DNA from 3 places in the Psychrobacillus sp. Z3-81 genome. Region 1 is predicted to be linked to each of the others. Evidence: riboswitches for the same ligand, from Rfam matches in the RefSeq annotation. Region 1 holds a riboswitch; each other region holds the start of a gene.
What was found. A riboswitch is a leader RNA that binds a small molecule or an ion and turns the genes downstream of it on or off. The one in region 1 is predicted to bind cobalamin.
Positions count from the first base shown of each region.

Region 2: another riboswitch for cobalamin. It lies ahead of AC1ECF_RS11940 (ABC transporter substrate-binding protein); the one in region 1 lies ahead of AC1ECF_RS13100 (ribonucleoside-diphosphate reductase subunit alpha).
Region 3: another riboswitch for cobalamin. It lies ahead of AC1ECF_RS09575 (hypothetical protein); the one in region 1 lies ahead of AC1ECF_RS13100 (ribonucleoside-diphosphate reductase subunit alpha).

Region 1 is NZ_JBWQPU010000012.1:4,936-12,858, forward strand. It holds gene AC1ECF_RS13060 (sensor histidine kinase) at 1-341, opposite strand, end outside; gene liaF (cell wall-active antibiotics response protein LiaF) at 338-1,039, opposite strand; gene AC1ECF_RS13070 (PspA/IM30 family protein) at 1,113-1,751, opposite strand; gene AC1ECF_RS13075 (lmo0954 family membrane protein) at 1,766-2,119, opposite strand; gene AC1ECF_RS13080 (metallophosphoesterase) at 2,283-3,371, shown strand; gene AC1ECF_RS13085 (DedA family protein) at 3,371-3,973, shown strand; gene AC1ECF_RS13090 (undecaprenyl-diphosphate phosphatase) at 3,983-4,807, shown strand; gene AC1ECF_RS13095 (DUF2569 domain-containing protein) at 4,921-5,400, opposite strand; cobalamin riboswitch at 5,544-5,723, shown strand; gene AC1ECF_RS13100 (ribonucleoside-diphosphate reductase subunit alpha) at 5,869-7,923, shown strand, end outside.
Region 2 is NZ_JBWQPU010000010.1:16,149-24,071, forward strand. It holds gene AC1ECF_RS11920 ((Fe-S)-binding protein) at 1-902, opposite strand, end outside; gene AC1ECF_RS11925 (cob(I)yrinic acid a,c-diamide adenosyltransferase) at 1,753-2,343, opposite strand; gene AC1ECF_RS11930 (adenosylcobinamide amidohydrolase) at 2,362-3,828, opposite strand; gene AC1ECF_RS11935 (FecCD family ABC transporter permease) at 3,830-4,801, opposite strand; gene AC1ECF_RS11940 (ABC transporter substrate-binding protein) at 4,818-5,771, opposite strand; cobalamin riboswitch at 5,893-6,026, opposite strand; gene argS (arginine--tRNA ligase) at 6,107-7,774, opposite strand; gene AC1ECF_RS11950 (YwiB family protein) at 7,774-7,923, opposite strand, start outside.
Region 3 is NZ_JBWQPU010000007.1:108,812-116,734, reverse strand. It holds gene AC1ECF_RS09605 (GTP-binding protein) at 1-833, opposite strand, end outside; gene AC1ECF_RS09600 (metal ABC transporter permease) at 894-1,778, opposite strand; gene AC1ECF_RS09595 (metal ABC transporter permease) at 1,771-2,670, opposite strand; gene AC1ECF_RS09590 (metal ABC transporter ATP-binding protein) at 2,680-3,426, opposite strand; gene AC1ECF_RS09585 (metal ABC transporter solute-binding protein, Zn/Mn family) at 3,441-4,361, opposite strand; gene AC1ECF_RS09580 (serine hydrolase) at 4,748-5,557, shown strand; gene AC1ECF_RS09575 (hypothetical protein) at 5,630-5,860, opposite strand; cobalamin riboswitch at 6,221-6,402, opposite strand; gene AC1ECF_RS09570 (FAD-binding dehydrogenase) at 6,440-7,923, opposite strand, start outside.

The DNA.
Region 1 (7,923 bases):
AGGGTCTCGAGTTCTTTTGCTGTCACATGCATTCTCTTTGAATACGTGATCCTTTTTTTCGGAGGTTTATACGTCTCCGGATGAATAAGGGGACGCAAGGTTGTTTCTATCCTTTTTTCCTGATTTCGTACCTTTTGAAGGGTGTTAAATGAAATAAGAAAGCTAATGATAGCAGTAATAATGATAATCCAAGCTCCAAAAGGCACCTCTGCATACGTGTCACGTAGAAGGGACCACCAGGCTTCTTCGTTTGGCCATCCCCATATAACATATAAGACCCCAATGATTAATAGAAGAAAATAAAGAAAAATAGAGATACCCTGTCCTAGAAAGATTTTCATTTTCTAATCACCTCGATATCCCCAATCCATGTGGAAACAATGATAACAAGATCGGATGTGTGTGTAACATCGTCCCTGTAACCATCTTTAAGTAAGACAGTATGGTTCCAAAGACGTTGTGGTCCTCGGCCGAGAAGGTTTGCTTCTCCGATTACGGTTGCATAATGTATTCTTACTGGAATTTCATAAGGAATATGAATAGTAACTTTCCCAAAGGATTGGCGGATTGAGATAAAAGAAGTGCCCTTTGGTAGTACGGTTTCTGTTACATCTATTAAAAAATCACCATAAAAGCTTTGGACGTGTATATCCTTCCATTCGTAAGCTTGAAAGGGGGTTGTTTGGGTGGAAAACAGCTTGTTTTGTATCACTTGATCTGGAATATCCTCATATAACTTTTCGGTAGGTCGTATAACGTCTGTAACAGGTTCATTTTTCCAGAGCTTATAAAGAAAATAGGAGATAATCCCGACAACGAAAATTCTTAGACTCCACATAGAGAGAATAGCGATGACTAATAGAATAAATCCCGTCCAAAATAAGCTTTTGGATTGCTTGCGGAGACTAAAGTACATGAGTCCGAGTCCGATTAATACCAAAATAATATTTCCATTTCCAAAAACAACTGCCTCTATAAAAACAAGAAAAACAAAACAAATGAGTAAGAATGCTAGCTTATTTGTCTGGTTGTCTCTCATATTTGTTTTCCTCCCTTCTAGACTTACAAGTGAAGGAGAAGGCATAAGCCTTCTCCAGTATCTACTAAATAGTTTACACAATTTCCTGCTTGGTTTGGTTGTTTTTTTCTAATATTTCTAGGCGCTGTTCCATAGAAGTAATTTCATGCTCTTTGTCTATCTTCTGACCAAGGCGTTCTATATAGCTTTCCATTTGATTGAACGTAGCAAAATTTTGTTGCTTTGATTCAGGGTGGAGCATACGATCCATTTGTTGATGAGCTCTTATTACATTTTCTTTCCCCATAAGCTGAAGCTGGCGGACTTTCATATCCTTGACCTTATGCTTCATTTCTTCATATTTGCGCTCTAGCTCAAAGAGCTCCTGTGTAGTCTGATGAATAGTGTTCTCTACTACCGCTGCGCGTTCCTTATAAGCTGACACCTCTGCTTCGGCGAAGGTGATCAAATCATCTTCTCCTGCAGTTCGTGCAAGCTCTGCTTGTTTCTGGCGTTTTTCGACCATTTGAATCGTTTCTGCTAACTCTTTTTCGAGCTCTGCTTTTAATTTTCCTTGTCTTTCTAACAATTTCCCTGTCTGCTCCGTTTGTTTTTCCGCTTCTCGGATGTATTGATTAAGCATTGCGATTGGGTTTTTCTCTTCTTTTTTGTCAAATAGTTTATGAAGATCTGCTTCTATACTATATTTTAGTCTTTGTAATAATGTTGCCATGTTCGTATCCTCCTTTATTTGTATAAATCGTTCCATTGCTTTTCAAAGTTAACAAATGGATCATTTGTATCTAGCTGAGAAATAGAAGAGTGATTCTCTAGTTGCTTCCATTTTTTCACGATGTAATAAAGTGCTCCAATTGCTATAATTCCAAGCAGGCCTGGAATATTAGAAACGGCTGATAATAAGCCGATGATACCAATTATTGCCCAGAAAACTTTTAATAGGGTGGTATTACTCTTTAGATAAAAGTGAGCCCCTGCTATCACAAATAAGCCGGAGATACCGAGACCTAGAATTGCTCCAAGTGTAGAAAGAGCCGTAATGCCTGCAATAATTCCTGCTACTACTAACCAGAATTTTTTCATGTGTATGTTCCTCCTCTCGTACTGTATCTAAAGCTTACCAGCTGTACGGTTTCTACTAAACGGGCTTAAAAAGGATTTTCTTCTCGGTCTAGAGGCGTAGAAGGAGGAAAAACAACATTTCTGTTATACTAATTGAAAAAGTTAAATAATGGAGATTACAAGGATGAAGAAAATCGGAGCTATAATATCTGTACTCGTTTTATATGGAGCAATTGTCTTTTATTTTGGTTGGAATGTATGGGCATGGCTGAATTCTTACTTCTCAGTGAATATTGTATTGTTTAGCTTTGCGTGGGGATTGATTGCATTTTCCATGGTTTTAGCAAGGCTGAACCATCAACTAAAATTCTTTCAAGTTATTGGTGCTTATTGGATGGCTATATTGCAGTATGGCCTGATTCTTATCCCGCTTGGTACAATAGCAGCCTTTTTGTTCCCTGAAAAAATCGGGACAATTGGCTGGGTTATTTTCCTACTATTCCTTTCTATCCTCCTGTATGGTTCCTATAAGGCCTATACACCGGTAGTAAGAAGGTTATCTATCACCATCCCTAAAAAGGAATCTACTATAGAAGAATTAAAGGTAGTGGTTGCATCTGATTTCCATCTTGGTTTATTATCCAATAAGGCACATTTACAAAGGTTTGTCCGAATATCAAATGAGGAACAGCCGGATTTAGTATTATTAGTAGGGGATCTAGTAGATGATGATCCTATCTGGTACGTAAAAAATGGCATGTCCGAAGTGATGAAACAGCTAACTTCCACGTATGGTATTTATGGAGTGCTAGGTAATCATGAATATTATGGAGGGAAAATCCCACAGCTAGTGGAAGAAATGAAGGGCTCCAATGTTCGAATGCTGTTAGATGAAACTATAGAAGTAGCAAAAGCGTTCTATTTAACAGGTAGAGAGGATCTAACGAACAAACACAGAAAGAGTTTAGAGGAGCTGAGTCCTGAAAACAGGAATCTCCCTTGGTTTGTCATGGACCACACACCTTCTAATTTACTGGTACCCGAAAAGGCAAATGTAGATCTTCATGTCTCAGGTCATACTCATTTAGGACAAATGTGGCCAAATCACTTATTTACGAAAAGGATTTTTGAGTTAGACTATGGATATAGAAAAAAAGGAGCAATGCACGCAATCGTATCCTCCGGTTTCGGTTTTTGGGGACCACCTATTCGAATAGGGAGTCAGTCCGAAATTTGGTCGATACACATTATGTTTAAGAATGGAGAGTTTTAATGGAAGCATGGGTTACAGACTGGATGAACCAGTTTGGCTATTTTGGTGTTTTTATCTTAATTTTGTTAGAAAATGTTTTTCCTCCTATTCCATCTGAGGTCATCCTTACGTTGGGAGGATATATGACTGCAACTACTAGTATGACGAAGCTAGGGGTAATTATTGCTTCGACCCTAGGTTCTGTATTAGGAGCAACGCTTCTTTATGGATTAGGTCTTTTACTAGATGTAGAAAGATTAGAAAAGATTGTGAAGAAATACGGAAAGTTTCTTCGTTTAACAGTAAGTGATATTCATAAAGCGGATGCTTGGTTCGATAAATATGGACCTTGGGCAGTATTCTTTGGTAGATTGGTGCCACTGATTCGAAGCCTTATTTCGATTCCAGCTGGTATGTCTAATATGAAATTTTGGCTGTTCCTATTATTTACTACATTAGGAACGCTGATTTGGAATACGGTTCTTGTTTCAGTTGGAGCGGCAGTCGGAGAAAATTGGGAAGATATCGTAGCGTATATGGATATTTACTCAAATATCGCGTATACACTTATCGCAATCGGAGGAATTGCGTTCTTGTTTTGGTATTTTAAAAAACGTAACTAAGGAGATATTATGGAGATTCTAGAATTATTAAAAGCGTTAATCCTTGGCTTTGTGGAGGGAATGACGGAATTCGCACCGGTTTCTTCTACAGGGCATATGATTATTGTGGACGACATGTGGCTTCAAACAAAGGAGTTTTTAGGTGAATATTCAGCGAATACATTTAAAATAGTTATTCAGCTAGGATCCATCCTAGCGGTAGTAGTCGTTTTCTGGAAACGATTATTAAGCTTAGTAGGCTTATATAAAATAAAGGATGTAGCGCCAGGAAGTCAGTTAAAGCTAACGCATGTAATTGTTGGGCTTATTCCAGCTGGAGTGCTTGGTGTGTTGTTCGAGGACTACATAGATGAGCATTTGTTTACAACAGAGACAGTACTAATTGGTTTAGTGCTAGGTGCCATCCTAATGATAGCTGCAGATAAGTTCGGTCCAAAGAATCCGAAAACAAATTCATTGGATAAAATTACTTATAAGCAGGCAATCCTCGTTGGGTTGATACAATGTCTATCTTTGTGGCCAGGTTTTTCAAGATCAGGCTCTACTATTTCGGGTGGGGTTCTATTGGGGATGAATCATAAGACTGCGGCAGACTTCACGTTTATCATGGCAGTGCCTATTATGGCAGGTGCTAGCTTCCTATCACTGGTGAAAAACTGGGAGTACATGGATTTAAATCATCTCTCGTTTTATATCGTAGGATTTGTAAGTGCATTTATCTTCGCTTTAATATCAATACGCTTCTTCTTGAAGCTGATTGATAAGATTAAGCTTACACCATTTGCAATCTATCGTATTGTTTTAGCGATTATCTTGGCGATTATTATTTTGTAAGTAAAAACGAAAGAGGCTTTGGAAATTATCCAAAGCCTTTTTATTTTGATGCCAAGTGCTTCCACGTAATTCCCCAAATGCTTGTCAGAGCAAAGAGAGGTGCTTGTGCTTTCTTATTCATTTACAAATGTATTATGGACACGCTTGGATACCATGAAATAGGCAATCCAAATAATGGACAAAACAAAGGAGGAAACACTGATAGAAGCTGACTCATTGTCCGTACTTACATTGTTAATGAGTATTGCATCAACGATATCCAATATCATACTAAGAATGAGATAGGAAATAATTGCTTTCGGGAAAAATTTTTTCTTTTTAAAGAAAATTATGATTAAATATATTGAAATAAACAATAAGAGAGCGTTACAAGCCATTTCGAAATAAATAGCTTTCTCAAAATGAGGGTGCACTTCTGGGGAGGTGACCACTTCTGTCCATTCACCAGAGTTGATTAATAAGAAAGATATGATAAAATATCCGACTGAAAATATTACAGTCAAAAACAAATATATGATAGGTAATAGCAGCCAACCTCTAATTCCTTTCGGTCCTTCCTCGTAATGCTCTTGCTCTTCTAATGGTTGAGTCATTTTATTCTTCCTCTCTCTAAATTTTCCAATATCACTTTCCATTATATTGTAAACATAAATATTCTATAAGGAAAGACTTTCTTCCTATGTACAAGTTTAAACACTATATGTTAGGGTTATTAAGTAAATAAAACACAATATATTGTACTGATAGATGATTAGGTACCATTACGGTTTAATAGGGAATTCGGTGAAAAGCCGAAGCTGTCCCCGCAACTGTAAGTGTGGACGACTGTTGAAAATGCCACTGCGATTTATTCGTGGGAAGGTCAACAGGAGGAAGAAGCACGAGCCAGTAGACCTGCCTAGTCGTCGAAAAAGCAACACTTTCTTCGGGGGTTGAGAGGTGGGAGCGAGGACTTTTATAAATATGTCTTTTTGTTTCCTACTTTTAAACGTAAGCACTGACTCGGCCGAAGAGGCTATGGTTAGTGCTTTTTTTGTTGCTCAAATAAAGGAGGAGTTCATATGACAACGTCAATAAAAACAGAAAAAGCAGTGCAGTTAGACAAATTATCCAAAGAATTTGGAAAAGAGAAGCTTACCCCACTCCTGACCTATCAGCAAAAGTGGCTAGCAAGACATGATGACGACCATAGCTGGGCTCGTGATATGTCTCTTCATGCACTCAGCCTACTAGACGAGCAAAGCCCTTACTGGACATTTGTCGCAGCTCGAATTTATCTTTGGGATATTTATGAGCAAGTAGCTGATAACCGTAGAACAAATGTTGAAAAAGTATATCTTGGTTTCCTGGAAAATGTTAGAAAATTAAGTAATCAAGGGATTTATGACAGAAACATAATGGAATCCTACTCCGACGAAGAACTACAAGAACTGGCGGAAGTAATTGTTCCGGAAAGAGATAATTTGTTTACTTATATTGGCCTCAAAACCTTGCTCGATAGATATGTAGCAAAGGATTTTAATAAAGCGATTGTAGAGTTGCCGCAAGAGCGCTGGCTGGTGATCGCAATGACTTTAATGAAAGAAGAAACAGAAAAGCGGCTAGAAAAGATTAAAGAAGCATATTGGGCAATGAGTAATCTCTATATGACTGTAGCTACACCTACTCTTTCGAATGCAGGAAAGCCCCATGGTCAGCTATCGAGCTGCTTTATCGATACAGTGGATGATAGCCTTCAAGGGATTTATGACAGTAATACGGACGTCGCTACTCTATCCAAATACGGTGGTGGAATAGGCGTCTATATGGGGAAAATTCGTAGCCGTGGCTCTTCTATACGAGGATTTATAGGAGCATCAAGCGGAGTATTACCTTGGATTAAACAATTAAACAATACAGCAGTCAGTGTGGACCAGCTAGGGCAGCGACAAGGAGCGGTAGCAGTATACCTGGATGTTTGGCATAAGGACATCTTTACGTTTTTAGATTTACGGCTAAATAACGGAGATGATCGCTTAAGAGCACATGATATTTTCACAGGTATTTGTCTACCTGATTTGTTTATGGAAAAAGTAGATGCGAGAGAGGATTGGCATTTATTTGACCCACATGAGGTTCGTACAGTAATGGGATATTCGTTAGAGGATTTTTATGATGAAAAGAGAGGGAGCGGCTCTTTTCGTGAAAAATATACAGAATGTGTAAATCATCCGGAGCTATCAAAAGAGACCGTACCTGCAATTGAGCTGATGAAACGAGTTATGCGCTCTCAATTAGAGACAGGCGTACCTTTTATGTTTTACCGAGATGAGGTGAATCGTCGAAACCCGAATAAGCATGAGGGGATGATTTATAGCAGTAATCTATGTACAGAAATCTTCCAAAATCAAAGCCCGACCATTTCTGAATCCATACAGCTAGACGGAGACACCATTGTTACTCGGAGACAGGCGGGAGATTTCGTTGTCTGTAACCTCTCCTCTATCAATTTAGGTCGTGCAGTGCCGGATCACGTGTTAGAGCGGCTAATTCCTATACAGGTGCGAATGCTTGATAATGTGATCGATTTAAACATGATCCCAGTTCCACAGGCGGAGCGTACAAATGCTAGGTACAGAGGGATTGGCTTAGGGACGTTTGGTTGGCACCATCTACTTGCGATTAATAGTATTCGCTGGGAATCGGATGAGGCGGTAGAATTTGCAGATAAGTTATATGAAAAAATAGCGTATCTAACCATTAAGGCTTCCATGGAGCTAGCAGAGGAAAAAGGGGCCTATCCTTTATTCCCGGGGTCTGATTGGCAAACTGGTGCCTATTTCGACCAGCGTGGCTATGAGGATGATAAATGGATGGAGTTAAAGAAGCAGGTGGCAACATGCGGAATGCGTAATGGCTATCTCATGGCTGTTGCTCCAAACTCGTCTACTTCTATACTAGCTGGCAGTACTGCGAGCATTGATCCTATCTTTCAAAAATTTTATTCGGAGGAAAAGAAGGACTATAAAATTCCGGTAACTGTTCCGGATTTAAATAATGAGACTACCTGGTTCTACAAATCGGCTTATTTTATTGACCAGCATTGGACAATTAAGCAAAACGCGGCGAGACTGCGA
Region 2 (7,923 bases), on a different contig from region 1:
CCTGTGCCAGTTGCCGGACACATATTTGTACAGCGACCACATTCTACACATGCATAGAAGTCAATCATCTGTGCTTGTGTGAAATCTTGTACGCGACCTACACCAAATGTAGGCATCTCTTCTTCATCCTCTTCGTCCTCTTCCGCCTCTTCAAAGTTAATCGGACGTAATCTTCCAACCTTGTCCAGACGGTGGAAATATACGTTAGCAGGTCCTGTGATGAGGTGGAAATGCTTGGATTGTGGGATATATACAAGGAATGTGAGTAGCAATAGCAAGTGTACCCACCACATAGCAAAGAAAACGGTTACTACAGCAGCTTCAGGCAGCCAAGCAAACGCTGTCGCTATAGCGGATGCAACTGGCTCAGTCCAAGTTGCCTCGTGACCATGCCAAATCATGTTCATTCCATTCCCTACTAATACAGATACCATTAGTCCACCGATGAATATCAGAACAAGACCATTTTTCCATCCACGCTTCAAACGAACTAGCTTCTCTACATAACGACGGTAAAACGCCCAAATAACTGCTACCAAAATCGTTAATGTCACGATTTCTTGGAAGAAAGTAAACGCAGGGTACAACGGTCCAAGTGGCATATGTGACCCCGGTGCTAAGCCCTTCCAAATAAAATCAATTGCTCCAAACTGTACTAATATAAAGCCATAGAAGAACATAAGATGGATTGCTCCACTTTTCTTATCCTTCAATAGCTTCTTTTGACCAAAAACATACACCCAAATTTTGCGAAGACGCTCTTTCACATTGTCTTCAAACTCTACTTTTTTCCCCAGTTTGATATATGCATATCTCGTTCTCAATAAGTATGCAAACAAGTAGAACGCATACGCTGTAACGCCGAGGAACAATACCCAGTTAGCAATTAACAACGGATCCATTTCTTTCTCCCCCTCTAAGATGTGACTAATACTACCAATTTACCATAATAATAGAATTATAAGAATTAATACCATATTAGAACTGAATGAGCATTCAGTCAATAGTTATTTATACAATGTGGACAGAAATTTTTAAATTATATTCAAATAATGACGATTGCCTGGATGCTGACTTTGATAAAGTTGCTTCTATTTTAGAGTAAGCTTTCGCTGAACGAGAGTATTGCCTCGTCATCCGAGAGTAATTGACCTTCGAACGAGAGTAAAGCTGCCGAATGAGAATAAACTGCCTCTATCCGAGAATAAACCTCTAACGAACGAGAGTATTACCTCGCTAACAGAGAGTAAATAGATTGCGAGTGAGAGTAAAGCTCAACTACCGAGAAGCGGAGACCTATTCGAGAGTTAGCCTTTCTCGAACGAGAGTATTCCCCAGCCATCCGAGAGTAATTGGACTTCGAACGAGAGTAAAGCTGCTGAATGAGAGTAAACTGCTTCGAGTAATCCACACCGACTCCTACTTATATTCCCTGCTACCTGATAGAAAATATTACCTACTCTCAAAGCGGACTTCGGCCATGCCTTTCCAACAATTTATCTTATTAAACTACATCCAAGCGGATCACAAATCATACCAGGATGTACTACATTTCAATCTTTCTCCTATCTATCCCCTAAAGCATCACGGCAATGCCATTTCCCAAATCCCTATAGATTGGTCATTCACTCATACACTGGATTCGAATAAGAAATATAAATTTCCGCTCGAATATATAAAAAAACTGCACCACATTATTAGACAGGGCTAATAATGAAGTACAGTTTCTTAACTTATCAACAGATACAAATTTTATGAATCCGTTTTTTTATCACTACCTACATTTTTAAATACCTTTGCGCTGCGTACATACTCCACATCGGGAACGTTTTCTCGTACATTGGCCACTCTAGCTGCAGCAAATAAGTAATCTGATAAACGGTTCAAATATCTTTGAACGACGCTTGGTACATCCTCTTGTGTTTTCATTAAGGTAACCGTTAGCCTTTCTGCTCTCCTCGTTATGGTACGCGCTATATGAAGCGTTGCTGCAGCAGGCGTGCCACCCGGCAATATAAATCTTTCTAAAACCGGACCTTCTTCTACGAGCACATCGATTCTTTGTTCCATCGCTTCAATTGCTTCATCTGTCATCTTATACACACGGCGATTGGAGACGTTCGCCAAGTCTCCACCGCAATCAAATAGCTCGTGCTGGATTGTCTCCAGGTCTTCTAAAATATCTGCAAACTTGGTTGGATCAAGCTCTGTTATTGCTTTGCCAATAAATGAACTTACCTCATCAATGGTGCCATAAGCCTCCACTCGTATATCATCCTTATCCGTTCTGCCACCTATTAAGCCTGTTTGCCCTTTGTCGCCTGTCTTTGTATAGATTTTCATTCGTCCCGCTCCCTTCTCTTACAACCCTTTTGTTTGCTTATAAATTTGGATTGCTTCCACTGTACATTCAAAAACGCCTTGGCCTATTTTTTTGCCAAGTGCTGTTACTGGACCAGCATAAGGGATAGTTTCCCCTTCTTGAGTGGAGGCGATTAAGATGCTATCCGTAGGAGTACCAGTAGCTGGTGTATTCGTTCGCTTATCATTTATTCCCTCTGAAACCAATGCCTTTGTTTTTGCCTCGGTTGCCGTCATTACGGCTTGGATAAAAGCTTCTTCGGTCATTTCTCCGTTAATAATTACCCAGGTATTAATCGTCCCCACTGTAGGAAAGGTTTCTATTTCATGCGTTCTTGCTACATCTACGGCATTACCTACCCCAGCTGTAACCATTACGATAATACTGCCAAAGTTTGTTTCATATTCCTTGATAACTGCATCCTCTATATTTACCGCTGTCATCATGGCTACTGTATCTGTTGGCTGGAAGCCATGCGTTTGGAGGTATTGTTCCATTTCTGCTTGTACATTGTCACATGCATAGTGCGGGCTAACTCTTCTATTTAGAAAATGGCTGTACCAACCGCTTCCTGCATTCACAACAGCAGAGGACCACGTTTTAAGCTTCTTTTCAGATTGAAATAAAACATATTCTGGAAATATTTTAATATGCTCCTTCGAAATAAAACGTTGCTTTGATTCCTCTTTCACATCAGGTAAAAGTGTAATTTGAGGCTTAGGCTTTTCCGGATGAGGAGTGGTACTAATTCTCGCTTTATAGACATCCTCTACAATCGCTTTCTTTATTACCTCTTGTGGGTGTCCAATTACCTTTATTTCCCCTCGGTCCATTAAAATCAGTCGATCACAATATAAGGAGGCAAGATTGATATCGTGAAAGATGCTGACAACTGTCAGTTCATTTTCAATTGCTTGTGTTTTGATCGTATCCAACAGCTGTTTTTGATGTGCAATATCTAGATGGTTTGTAGGCTCGTCTAATAATAAAATAGGGGCTTGTTGAGCTAAGGCCTGGGCTACAAATACTCTTTGCTGCTCTCCACCCGACATTAATTCTAAGAGCTGGTGCTCATATTCCTCAATGCCAGTTAGTCGCATTGCCTTCTTTACCGCCTGCTCATCCTCTTCTGACCAGGTAGAAAACCAGCTGCTTTGGTGCGGATAGCGACCCAAAGCAACGGTTTCCCTCACTTTATGTGAAAAAGACTGGTTGTGCAGCTGTGGAAGCACCGCTAGTTTTTTGGCAAGCTCCTTGGATGAATAAGAGAGTAAGGATTTGTTGTCAACGATTACCTCTCCTTCCTTTGCAGGCAATATTCTACTCATAAGCTTGAGAAGCGTTGATTTCCCGCTGCCATTAGGACCTAGAATGCCTACCATTTCTCCTTTTTCCACCTGAAAGGAAACATTGTGCACGACTATTTTCTGATCATAGCCACCAGATAGATTACTTATTTTCAGCATATCAGATGCTCCCTCTCTTTCGTTGTCGGAAGAAAATAAAAGCAAAGACCGGAGCACCGATAAAGGCTGTGATTACTCCAATTGGTAGCTCTGCTGGTGAAATGATAGTACGTGAAACTAGGTCACAAATGATTAACAGCGTAGCTCCATTCAAAAAGCTCAGTGGTAACACATGTCTATTATCAGAGCCAAACAGCTGCCGAGTTATGTGTGGAACAACCAATCCCACAAATCCAATCGTGCCTGAAACAGCAACCGCTCCACCAGTTAGCATAGAACCACCAATTAACACCATCAGCTTCCTCTTTTTCACATCCACACCTAGGTGTAATGCTCGTTCTTCTCCAAATAGCATGGCATTTAACTCTCTTCTATTGAACCAAAGCAGTAAGGAACCTACTATCACAAAAGGCAAGGCTAGCTTTATATATTCCCAGCCTCTCATCGACACACTTCCCAATAACCAGCCGATAATTTGCCGAAGCTCTTCCCCGGTTAACGCAATCATTAAAGAAATAATGGATCCTAAGAAAGAGCTGAATATAATCCCGGTCAATATGATTGTCTCCATTTTCATGGAACGATCGACAAGCTTTGCAAACCCCATTACCAACAGCATTGTACAAAGAGCTCCTAGGATACTAAAAATCGGGAGAGTGAACCCACCTAAAAAGGGAACAGAAAGTCCAAAAAATAATGTAGCAACAGCTCCCACAGAGGCTCCAGATGATACACCAAGTGTGTATGGATCGGCCAGTGGATTTTTTAGTAGGCTTTGGAATGCTGCTCCGGCGATTGCCAAGGATGCTCCCACTAGGCCAGCCAGCAGTACCCTCGGCATTCTAATTTGCCATACAATATTGGCTGCTACCTCGTCGGATGATGTATCCCATAGGGTACTAATTGGAACTTTGACAGAACCGACTGATACACCAAGCCAAATTGCAATTAGTAGAGCTGCAATTGACAAGATGTAGCCAAGCCTTAATTTACTCACTAAAAGCCTCCGGATAAATCGCTCTCGCAACTTCTTCTAGACCATCTGCCAAGCGAGGACCTTGTCGGCTAGTTGTATCTTCATTTATTTGGACAATCGCATCATTTTTCACTGCTGTTATCGTATCAAATCCTGCTCTTGCTTTAATTTTCTCTTGAACTCCATCCACATAGCTGTATGCAACCAAAATGACATCTGGATTTCTTGTAATAATTTCTTCAGGGTCAATTTGGAACCAGCCCTCTTGATCCTCTACCACATTTTCTGCATTCACCATATTTAAAATTTCTTGCATAAACGTGTTGTTACCCGGCGTGTAGATTTCAGGTGCATCGGATGTTTCCACAAAAACGGTCTTCTTTGTCTCAACCTGTGAGACCTTGTCTGTTATATCTTGAACCTTGGCTTTCATCTCTTCGATTACTTTCTGTGCTTCTGGGAACTTTCCAGTAGCTCTACCAATTTGCTCAATGGTTGTATAGGTTTCATTGAAGTCCTCTGCATTTTGAACTACATAAACCTTCACTCCCGCATCACGTAGCTGTTGAAGTCCTGATTCAGCCATCCCTACAATGGATTCGTGTGCAAACACAATATCCGGAGTTAGAGAAAGAATTTTTTCGATATTATATTCCATTCCACCGACTTTTTCTTTTTCCAATGCCTCTGGTGGGTAGCTTTCATATTCATTTACACCAACAATTTCTTCATTCAAGCCTAACGCAAAAAGAATCTCCGTGTTGCTTGGTATCATGGATATGATTTTCTCTGGAGCTTCCTCTAGGGTTATCTCTTGTCCGACAGCATCCGTTAGTGTCAGTGGGAACTTGGTATCAGATACCTCTACTTGTGTACCTTCCTCTTTTTCAACCTTTGTTTCTTCCTCCGATCCACATCCCACTAATAATAGCAGCGATGCGATCAATACAAACCAAAACTTCTTCATTCTTCATTCCTCCTATGTGCAATAAAAAAATCTCCCATCTGATGATGAGAGATAGATATAGGTATAAATCCGCTTGGACTAACATGAGCCGATCTACACCAAACCTATCCTCGTAGGCAATGGGTGTACATACATAAAGGCAGGTATCCTGGCTCGTGATTTCTCACTTACAGTGGCGGGACCGCGCTGGACTTTAACCAGCTTCCCTTTTAACCCAAGCGCTTACACTCGGGCACCTTTATGCAACATATGAATATGCCTTTATTATACTCTAATTCGATTCAATGTCGATATAAAAAAGAGGCTTTGGTATTTAACCAAAACCTCTTAAGGTGTTACATCTTCTCTGGAGCGGAAACTCCAAGTAATTTTAATGCATTTTCAATTGTTTGACGTGCAGACGTTACTAAAGCCAAACGCGCTTCTGATAGCTCTTTATTTTCTGGGTCTAACACTTTGTCTGCGTTATAGAAGCTGTGGAATGTTGCAGCAAGCTCTTGAATATAAGTTGCCACTCGGTGTGGTGCACGCATTTTCGCAGCATCAGCCACCACTTTCGGGAAGTCCCCGATTTTCTTCAATAGGTCTGTTTCTTTTTCACTTTGTAATAAAGAAAGAGATGCTGTTGAAGCTGCCATACCTTTTTCTTCTGCAGCACGTAAGATAGAACAAATACGAGCATGTGCATATTGTGCATAGTATACAGGGTTTTCATTGGATTGAGATACTGCTAAGTCCAAGTCAAAATCCATATGGGAATCACCGGAACGCATGCCGAAGAAATAACGAACAGCATCTAATCCAACCTCTTCTACTAGCTCACGCATTGTTACCGCTTTTCCTGTACGCTTACTCATTTTCATTTTTTCGCCGTCTTTATATAGCTGAACCATTTGGATAATGGAAACCTCTAGTTTTTCACGCTCGTATCCAAGCGCTTCGATTGCCGCCTTCATACGTGGGATATAGCCATGGTGGTCTGCTCCCCAAATATTAATTAACTGGTCAAAGCCACGAACAATTTTGTCCTCATGGTATGCGATATCTGGTAATAAATAAGTGAAAGAGCCATCGCTTTTAATTAACACACGGTCCTTGTCATCTCCAAAAGTTGTAGAGCGGAACCAAGTTGCTCCCTCTTCCTCGAAGATATGACCATTCGCTTTTAATTTATCTAGCGCCACCTGAATTTTTCCATCCTCGTAAAGAGAAGTTTCAGAGAACCAGTTATCGAAGTTCACACGGAAATCTGCTAAGTCCTTTTGAAGCTTCGCAAGCTCTACCTTTAAACCATGTGCACGGAATGCTTTATAACGTTCTTCATCAGACATATGGATAAACTTATCGCCATGCTCTTTTGCAAGGTCGTTAGCAATATCAATAATATCCTGTCCGCGGTATCCATCCTCAGGCATTTCTTTTTCCATGCCTAGTGCTTCAAAGTAACGAACTTCTAAAGAAACAGCGAGGTTGTGGATTTGATTACCCGCATCATTAATATAGTATTCACGTGATACTTCGTAACCAGCGAAGTCTAATACGTTACATAGTGAATCTCCTACAGCTGCTCCACGTGCGTGACCAAGGTGAAGGTCACCAGTTGGATTAGCTGATACAAATTCCACTTGAACTTTCTCGTTTGCACCTGCTTTAGTACGACCGTAATTTTCTTTTTCTGTTAATACGGCCTTTACTACATCTTGTAGATAGTCCTTGCGAATGGTGATATTCATGAATCCTGGACCAGCGATGTCGATTTTCTCCATCATTGTTCCTGTCATGTCTAAGTTTTCTACGATTGCTTCTGCAATTTGACGTGGATTCTTTCTTGCGAGCTTTGTCAGCTGCATCGCTATGTTTGTCGCATAGTCTCCATTTGCTTTATCCTTAGGTGTTTCTAAATGGATTGCAGGAATTTGTTCCTCTGCTACTAGCTCTGCTTTTACAATCGCTTTATGCAAAGATTCCTTCATTGCTTGTTGTACTTGTTCTACCGCGTTCATTATTCCGCCTCCGAATATGTTAGTTGGATTAAGTATGTTCCTACTACTTCCTCTTGGACAATCAGTTCATATTCTACTTTGAATTGTCCTTCTGAGAAGGTAAGTTGTTTTGTATTTGTCATTATCATCATGGATCCGAATCCAGAGTC
Region 3 (7,923 bases), on a different contig from region 1:
TGGGTTACTTTTTCAGATGACTCTCTGTATGTTAATACATCTCTAACTCTTAATTTTCCCCTAAGAATTTTTATAAAAGTGATTCGACTGCCCGTGTCGTCATGCCGAATTTTATACACTCTTCCTACAAATTCTTCCTCTGGGGAATAGCTTGTCATTGTCAGTTTATCTAGAGAGGCTAAAAATTCTAATACTCCAATATCCTTTAAAGCGGAGCCGCTTGCACAAGGGAACACCTCACCTTGCTGAATCATCCTTTGAAAGGCATTCGTCCAGAGTTGCTGATCAAAACCACTTTCCATATAAACGTCTAATAGTTCTTCATCTCTCTCTGCAATGAATTCAATAAGCTCCTCCGTATACAGATCATCAATCTTGCATACTTCAGAGGAAAGACTTTCTTGTATTTCTTTGAAAACTTGATCTGGGTCTGTATCTATATAGTCTGTTTTATTAATAAAAAAGAAGGTAGGCACCTGGTGCTTTCTAAGAAGCTGCCATACTGTTTCCGTATGCCCCTCTACTCCATCTACTGCACTGATAAGAATGATTGCGTAATCCATCGCCTGTATCGCTCGCTCCATCTCAGGAGAGAAGTCGACGTGTCCAGGAGTATCTATTAAAAAATACGTAGAATTGTTATAGGTAAAAGTTGCTTGATCGGCGAAAATCGTAATCCCACGATTCTTTTCAATAGAATGTGTATCTAGAAAGGAATCCTGGTGATCAACTCGCCCTCTTTGTCTAATTGTCTTTGTATGAAATAGTAACTGTTCTGAAAAGGTTGTTTTTCCTGCGTCAACATGCGCAAGAATGCCAATTGTTTTATACAAAAAATCACCTCTGTTCTATCTCTTCATTATAGCAAATGAAGGTAGAAGAGAGGTGAACCCTTAAGAGAAGCTCTTTAATGTATTCATTTTTACTTTTTTTCTTTTTCTCCAAAGAAGCCCAATGCTTGGGTAGAACAGAAATACTAGAAGGAACAGAACACCAACCATGCCCGCCATCATCCCTGCAATGGAAGTATTCCAGAGCTTCGCAACATAATAGCCTGATATGGCCGCAGTTACTCCAAAGATCATACTCCAAGTAATCATTCCGCGGACACTTTTACTGATTAAATAAGCAGTCGCTGCAGGTCCGATTAACATGGCTACTACTAGCACTGCCCCTACACTATCAAAAGCAGAAACTGTTGTTAACGAAACAAGGGTCATATAAGCATAGTGCATGACGATTATTGGAAGCCCAATTGACATCGCAAAGACAGGATCAAAGGTAGTCACTTTTAGTTCCTTATAAAATAGGAACAAAAATAAGATATTTAGCGCCAAAACAAATAGGAGCATCCAAACTGCTTTTGGCATTTCAAAGCCAAAGAGACTCCATGTATCCCATGGAACAAATGCTATTTCTCCCATTAGAACATGCTCTACATCTAAGTGAACATTTCCTGCGAACAAGGTGATGAATAAAACACCAAGAGCAAATAGAGAGGTAAAGACTACCCCGATTGCGGCATCCTCCTGTAAACCGCCTGTTTGGAGCAATTGTACAAGATAGGTGGTAAGTACCCCTGCAATTGCAGCCCCTACTAGCATCCAGAAGCCATTTAATGATTGAGTCACCATAAAGGCAACAACAATGCCAAAAAGCACGGTATGACTAATAGCATCAGCAATCATAGCTGTTTTTCTCAATATGAGATATACGCCTGTCATCCCGCAGGTAATGCCAACCAAGGAGCCGGTAAGTAGGACCCAAAACTCATTCATGGCTAGTCACCTCTATCGCATGCTTTCTTTGCTTGAAGGCAAGCTTCTTTCTATATTTAGATATAAGCCCTCGATTCGGAGCAAAGAAATAAGATAAGAGAAAGAGAGATGCTGCACAAAGAACAATAATGGGACCAGTGGATAAGCCAGTTTTCAAAGAGCTTACGAACGTACCAAAGGCTCCTGACAGACCACCAAAAAAAGCACTTGTTACAAGAATCACACCTAGATGATTAGACCAAAATCTGGCTGCAGCAGCAGGGATGATAAGCATAGCGGCCATCAAAATAACCCCTACTGCTTGAATTCCGGTAACAATAGTGAGAACGGTAAGAGCAGTCAAGATACTTCTTAAACGTTCAACGGGCATTCCAATCCCCTTTGCAAAGACTGGATCAAATATCATGAGCTTCCATTCCTTAAAGAATAAAAGACACATGCTAATAATTAATAAAGCACTTCCTGAAAGCCAGATGAGATCAGTCTTTGCCATAGTTGCCGCTTTTCCAAAAATAAAATCGTTTAATCCACTTTGGTTTCCGGTGCTGCTTTGGTTAACGATGGTGATAAGCACAATACCAATCCCAAAAAATACAGATAATACTAGACCGATTGCGGCATCTGCTTTTATCTTAGAATATTGGATAATCCATTGGATTACGTAAACAGATAGAGTGGCAGTAATAGCAGCTCCAAGCATGAGAAGCGGTAAATCCTTCGATTGGAACAATAAAAAAGATAAAGCAATTCCAGGCAACGCTGCATGAGCTGCAGCATCTCCCACCAGGCTTTGTTTTTGAAGAAAAGCAAAGGTCCCATTAAGACCAGCAGCAATACCTAATAAAATTGTACCTACTAAAACCCAGAGTAAGTTTCCTGTTATCACGGACATTCACCTCTCTCACTTGATGATGCTTTCTTTTGTCTGTTCCATAAAAAATAACTTTCCTCCGTATGCTTCCTGTAATTTATCCTTTGTAAAGGTTGTTTCAGTAGGTCCAGAAGCTGTTAAAGTTTGGTTTAATAAAATAATCCAATCAAAATACTCAGGAGCTGTTTGTAAGTCATGATGGACGACAAAAACAGATTTTCCTTGAGCTTTGAGTTGTTTCAGAATTTGTATAATGGTTCTTTCTGTAGCAGCATCTACACCGACAAACGGTTCATCCATAAAATATACTTCTGCTTCCTGTGCCAATGCTCTAGCCAGAAAGACACGCTGCTGCTGCCCCCCGGATAGCTGACCAATAGAACGGTTAGCATATGCCTCCATTCCAACTGCTCGTAGGCTCTCGAGGGCAATTTGTTTATCCTTTGCAGACGGTCTTCTCATTAATCCGACATGACCATACCGTCCCATTAGAACCACATCTATAGCGTTTGTTGGGAAATCCCAATCTACTGCATTTCTTTGGGGGACATAACCGACTTTGCAATCTTTAGGGCGAAGTGGCTTTCCAAGTATGCTCACCTCACCGGTTTTATTAGGGAGCTGGTTTAAAATAGCTTTTAACATCGTAGACTTACCTGCTCCATTGGGGCCAATAATTCCGGTTATTTTTCCAGCAGGAACTTCCACGCTTATATCCTTGAGTACTACCTTTTCCTCGTAAGCAACGGACAAATGCTTTACTTGTAATGCATTCATGATAATCTTCACTCCTATTTTAGTGAATCTACAATGGTATTTACGTTATGCTTATACATTCCGATATAAGTGCCTTCCTCTGTTCCTTCAGGTCCCATAGCATCTGAATAAAGTTCTCCGCCAATTTTTATGGAGTGTCCTTTTTCTTTTGCACCTTCAATCACTGAGTTCATTGCTTTATCGGATACACTTGATTCTATAAAAACAGCCTTAATATTTTGGTCCACCAAGAAATCTACTACATTCTGAATATCTTTAATACCATATTCGGATTCCGTGCTAAGACCTTGTAGACCACGTACCTCAAGGCCATTGCTGTTTCCAAAGTAATTGAAAGCATCATGTGCAGTTACTAAGACGCGCTGGCTCTCTTGGATTTCGCTCATTCGTTCTTGTGTCCAGTCTTTTAAGCTATCTAGCTCTTTAAAGTAGGCAGCCTCATTGTTTTGAAAGTCCTCTTCATTGGTTTTTATTTCATTTACCAATGTTTTGGTGATTTCTTCAGTAGCAAGCTTCCATAACTGGATATCGAACCAAATATGTGGATCGAACTGACCTGGATAGTTTGGGTCTTCCAATAACTGGTCTTCGGGCAATGCTTCACCGATTGCCACTACTACCTTATCTTTTTTCATCTTCTCAAAGATTTCACTCATTTTGCCCTCTAACTCTAGACCATTATAAAAAATCATATCTGCATCCTCTAATAGCTGAATGTCTCCTTGTGTTGCTTTGTAAAGATGAGGGTCTACCCCAGGTCCCATAAGTGACTTAACCTCGACATGTTCTCCACCAATGTTTTTAACAGCATCTGCGACTTGACCTGTAGTGGCTACAATAAGAGGCTTATCTGAATCAGCTTCCCCTACATTTTCATTACCGTTACAACCTACAACAAAAAATACCGCAACAAACAATAACCAAAGTTTTTTCACAAACAACACTCCTTTTCTTTTATATTAATTTATTTCCCGGAGGAAACTTTTAAAACAAAAAAATTTTTATTTCGTTATAACTATATTATTTCCTAAAGGAAACTTTTGTTCATAAGGTTAACACTAATTGTTCGACTTGTCAAAATAATCTATGTAGGTGGATGAAAAAAGGTGAACAAAACATCGCAATTTGGAAAAGAACTAGATGTAGCCTGACTTTAAGATTGGAAGAGAAGGAAGAGGGATGAAATGGATAAAAAAAGTAGACGTACTTTCTAGCTGACTAATAAAGCATACTGCCAAATTTTTAATCCCTGCAACACAATATACAAAATATTTTGATTATAATAAAGTTAGAAATAAAAATAGAAAAAGGGAGTGGAGCTGTGGAAGTATTAGTAGATAGAGTAAAGGACATTATTAAGCCTTCAAGAGGAACATGGGGAATTATTCTAGAAAATCTAGTCACCGGAGAAAAATGGGAGCTAAATAGCGAGGAGCTTTTTTATGCAGCAAGTGTAATCAAGGTACCAATTATGGCTTCCGTTTTTACGAAAGAAGAGAAAGGGAGTTTTTCATTAGATGACCCTTTCGTTTTGCGTAAGGAGGATTTAGTAGGAGGCTCGGGAGTTCTTCAACACCTAACACCAGGTACTTCCTTGCCAATACGAGATTTGGTCACGCTGATGATTATCCAAAGTGACAATTCTGCTACTAATATGTTGATTGACCTAATAGGAAAGGAAGCGGTTGTCTCTTTTATGAAGGAAGCTGGAATGGAGCTTAGCACGTTCTATAACAAGCTCATGATGAACAACCCAAATCCAAAAGGATATAACATGATAACTGCCGCTGATATTGCGATACTGCTAAAGAAAATAGCTAGGAAAGAGCTAGTGAGCGAGAAAGCCAGTGAGGAAATGCTACGTATTATGAAGAAACAGCAAATCCAAGACTGTCTACCGCAAATGTTTCCATCACCGTACTCCAATTATAATAATGGCCGCCCAGCTTGGAAAATGGCGCATAAAACAGGATGGGTTCCTGGAACAAGACATGATGTAGGAGTTTTATATGTAGGAGATAACCAGCTGGCGATAACGGTCTTATCGAAGGAAGAGGATGATCTTGTATCTAAAGCCATTTTAACTGAGATAGGAGCAGCTGCTTACGAATATCTAGCAAATAAAAGCTGAAGAAGGTGTAGTAACTACCAAGTTAAACGAAGAAAGCACTCACATCACAAGATAGTGGGTGCTTTCTATTTACTAAATCTTCATCTCAGCATCTTCTGTTTTTGATTCTCCAATTAGCTCATAAAGAACCTCCTGATAGGCATTCTGTAATTGAATAAGATTTGCTTCCTTTGTTAGCTCCTCAGAGTTTTGAATATCCTGTGCTAAGGAACTAAGTATCTTCTCTAAAGTAATCGAAGCATTCGTGACAGTGTTATAGAGTAGCACCTGCTTGAACTGCTCTTTGTATTCCTCTTTTGACATCCTACTTTCTCCTTTCCAATAAAGTGAAACTTTGATTGGTGGGGGTTTCTTTCATCCCCCGCCATTCATTAGTTGAACCAATCGGGCTTTTAGGGACAGTAAGACTCCCACTTAGCTGTCTCATTTCTTTCGCCATCTTGAAGTGGGAGTCTTACTGTCCCTTAATGCGGGATAAAAAAAATCTTCCCCTTTAAAGAGGAAGATGTTCGTGAATAAGAATACGGCAACATATAAAACCATTTGGATAGGAAAGAATAGACTTCTTCCAAATCCATCTGTGAGTATACGGTTTGTCGTACCATGAATCCTTCAAGCAATAGCTTGACGATCACTGAACACCCCCTATCCGCGTAGGTTTTTGGTGTGTACTAAAATTAGGCAGGTCTCCTGGCTTATGGTCATTGCTTTACTTTCCCTTCCCATTACAAGTAACAGTGGTTAAAAGCTTGCTCCCATTTACAGTTGCGGGACAGCGTCGGATTCTCACCGAACTTCCCTTTTAAGTTCTTCTCTCGAAGAGCACCTAATTCTACACAATATGAAATTACATTCTTACTATATCATACGTTCGTTACTTTGTTATTTTAAATCGTGAAGTATGGACCGAGCTGCTTCTCTCCCTGAGAATAGGCAGCCTCCTAAAAAGGTGCCCTCTAGTGCTCGGTAGCCATGCATTCCTCCGCCACCAAAACCTGTTAGCTCACCTGCAGCATATAATCCGGGAATTTGCTTTCCGTCTTTATTTAACACATGACCCCCTAAATCCGTCTGTAGGCCGCCTAATGTTTTACGAGTCAGGATGTTCAAACGAACAGCAATCAACGGTCCTTGTTTCGGGTCTAATATTTTGTGGGGTGCTGCCACTCGAATAAGCTTATCACCAATATAATTACGTGCTCCTCTTAAGGCGGTTATTTGAAGGTCTTTCGTAAACTTGTTATCCATTTCTCGATCTCTTGCTACAATCTGTCTATGGACATCCTCATATGTTAGTAGAGTGTTTCCGACAAGTGAGTTCATTCCTGCCACAAGGTCCTTTAGATTATCTGCTACTATAAAATCCTCGCCCTTCTCCATAAATGCTTTAACAGGAGCTGTTGGACCTGGAAGAATACGCTTTAACACTTCCTTCACGCTTTTTTCTGTCAAATCAGGGTTTTGCTCTGAACCAGATAAAGCAAATTCTTTTTCGATAATCTTTGCTGTAAGAATGAACCACGAATAATCATAGCCGGTATCTTGAATTGCTTTTAAGGTACCCAATGTGTCAAAGCCAGGAAAGTTGGGGGCAGGGAATCTGTTCCCTTCTGCATCTAACCAAATAGAAGAGGGACCGGGGAGAATTCGAATGCCGTGATTTTCCCAAATAGGATTCCAGTTTTTAATCCCTTCCGTGTAATGCCACATTCGATCTTTATTCACCCAGCGTGCCCCGGCCCTTTCGCTTATCTCAAACATTCTGCCATCGACATATGCAGGTACGCCAGCAATCATATTTTTAGGAGGGGTACCTAACCAGGACGGCCAGTTTTGACGAACGAGCTCTAAGTTAGCACCGATTCCACCAGTAGTTAGGACGACTGCTCGAGCATTGAATTGAAAAGAGTCTATTACCTTTCGAGAGCTGGCTTCTCCTCTTTTCGCATCAGAGGGTTCAAGGACTGAGCCTTTAATCCCTATTACTCTCCCCTTATCTACAATTAATTCATCTACACGGTGCCTTGATTTATAGGTTACAAGTCCGGTTTCCATTCCCTTTCTTACGATTGCCTCAAAAGGCTGGACAACCCCGGGTCCTGTTCCCCAAACAATATGGAATCTAGGGACTGAGTTTCCATGCCCCTCCGCTAAATACCCTCCTCGCTCTGCCCATCCCACTACAGGGAAGAAGCGAATTCCTAGGCCATGTAGCCATTCTCTCTTTTCTCCAGCAGCAAATCTTACATAAGCTTCGGCCCATTTCTTTGCCCAATATTCTTCTTCATTGTCTTCGTCAAAGCCAGCAGTCCCTAACCAGTCCTGCCAAGCAAGGTCATAAGAATCCTTTATACCAACTCTTCTTT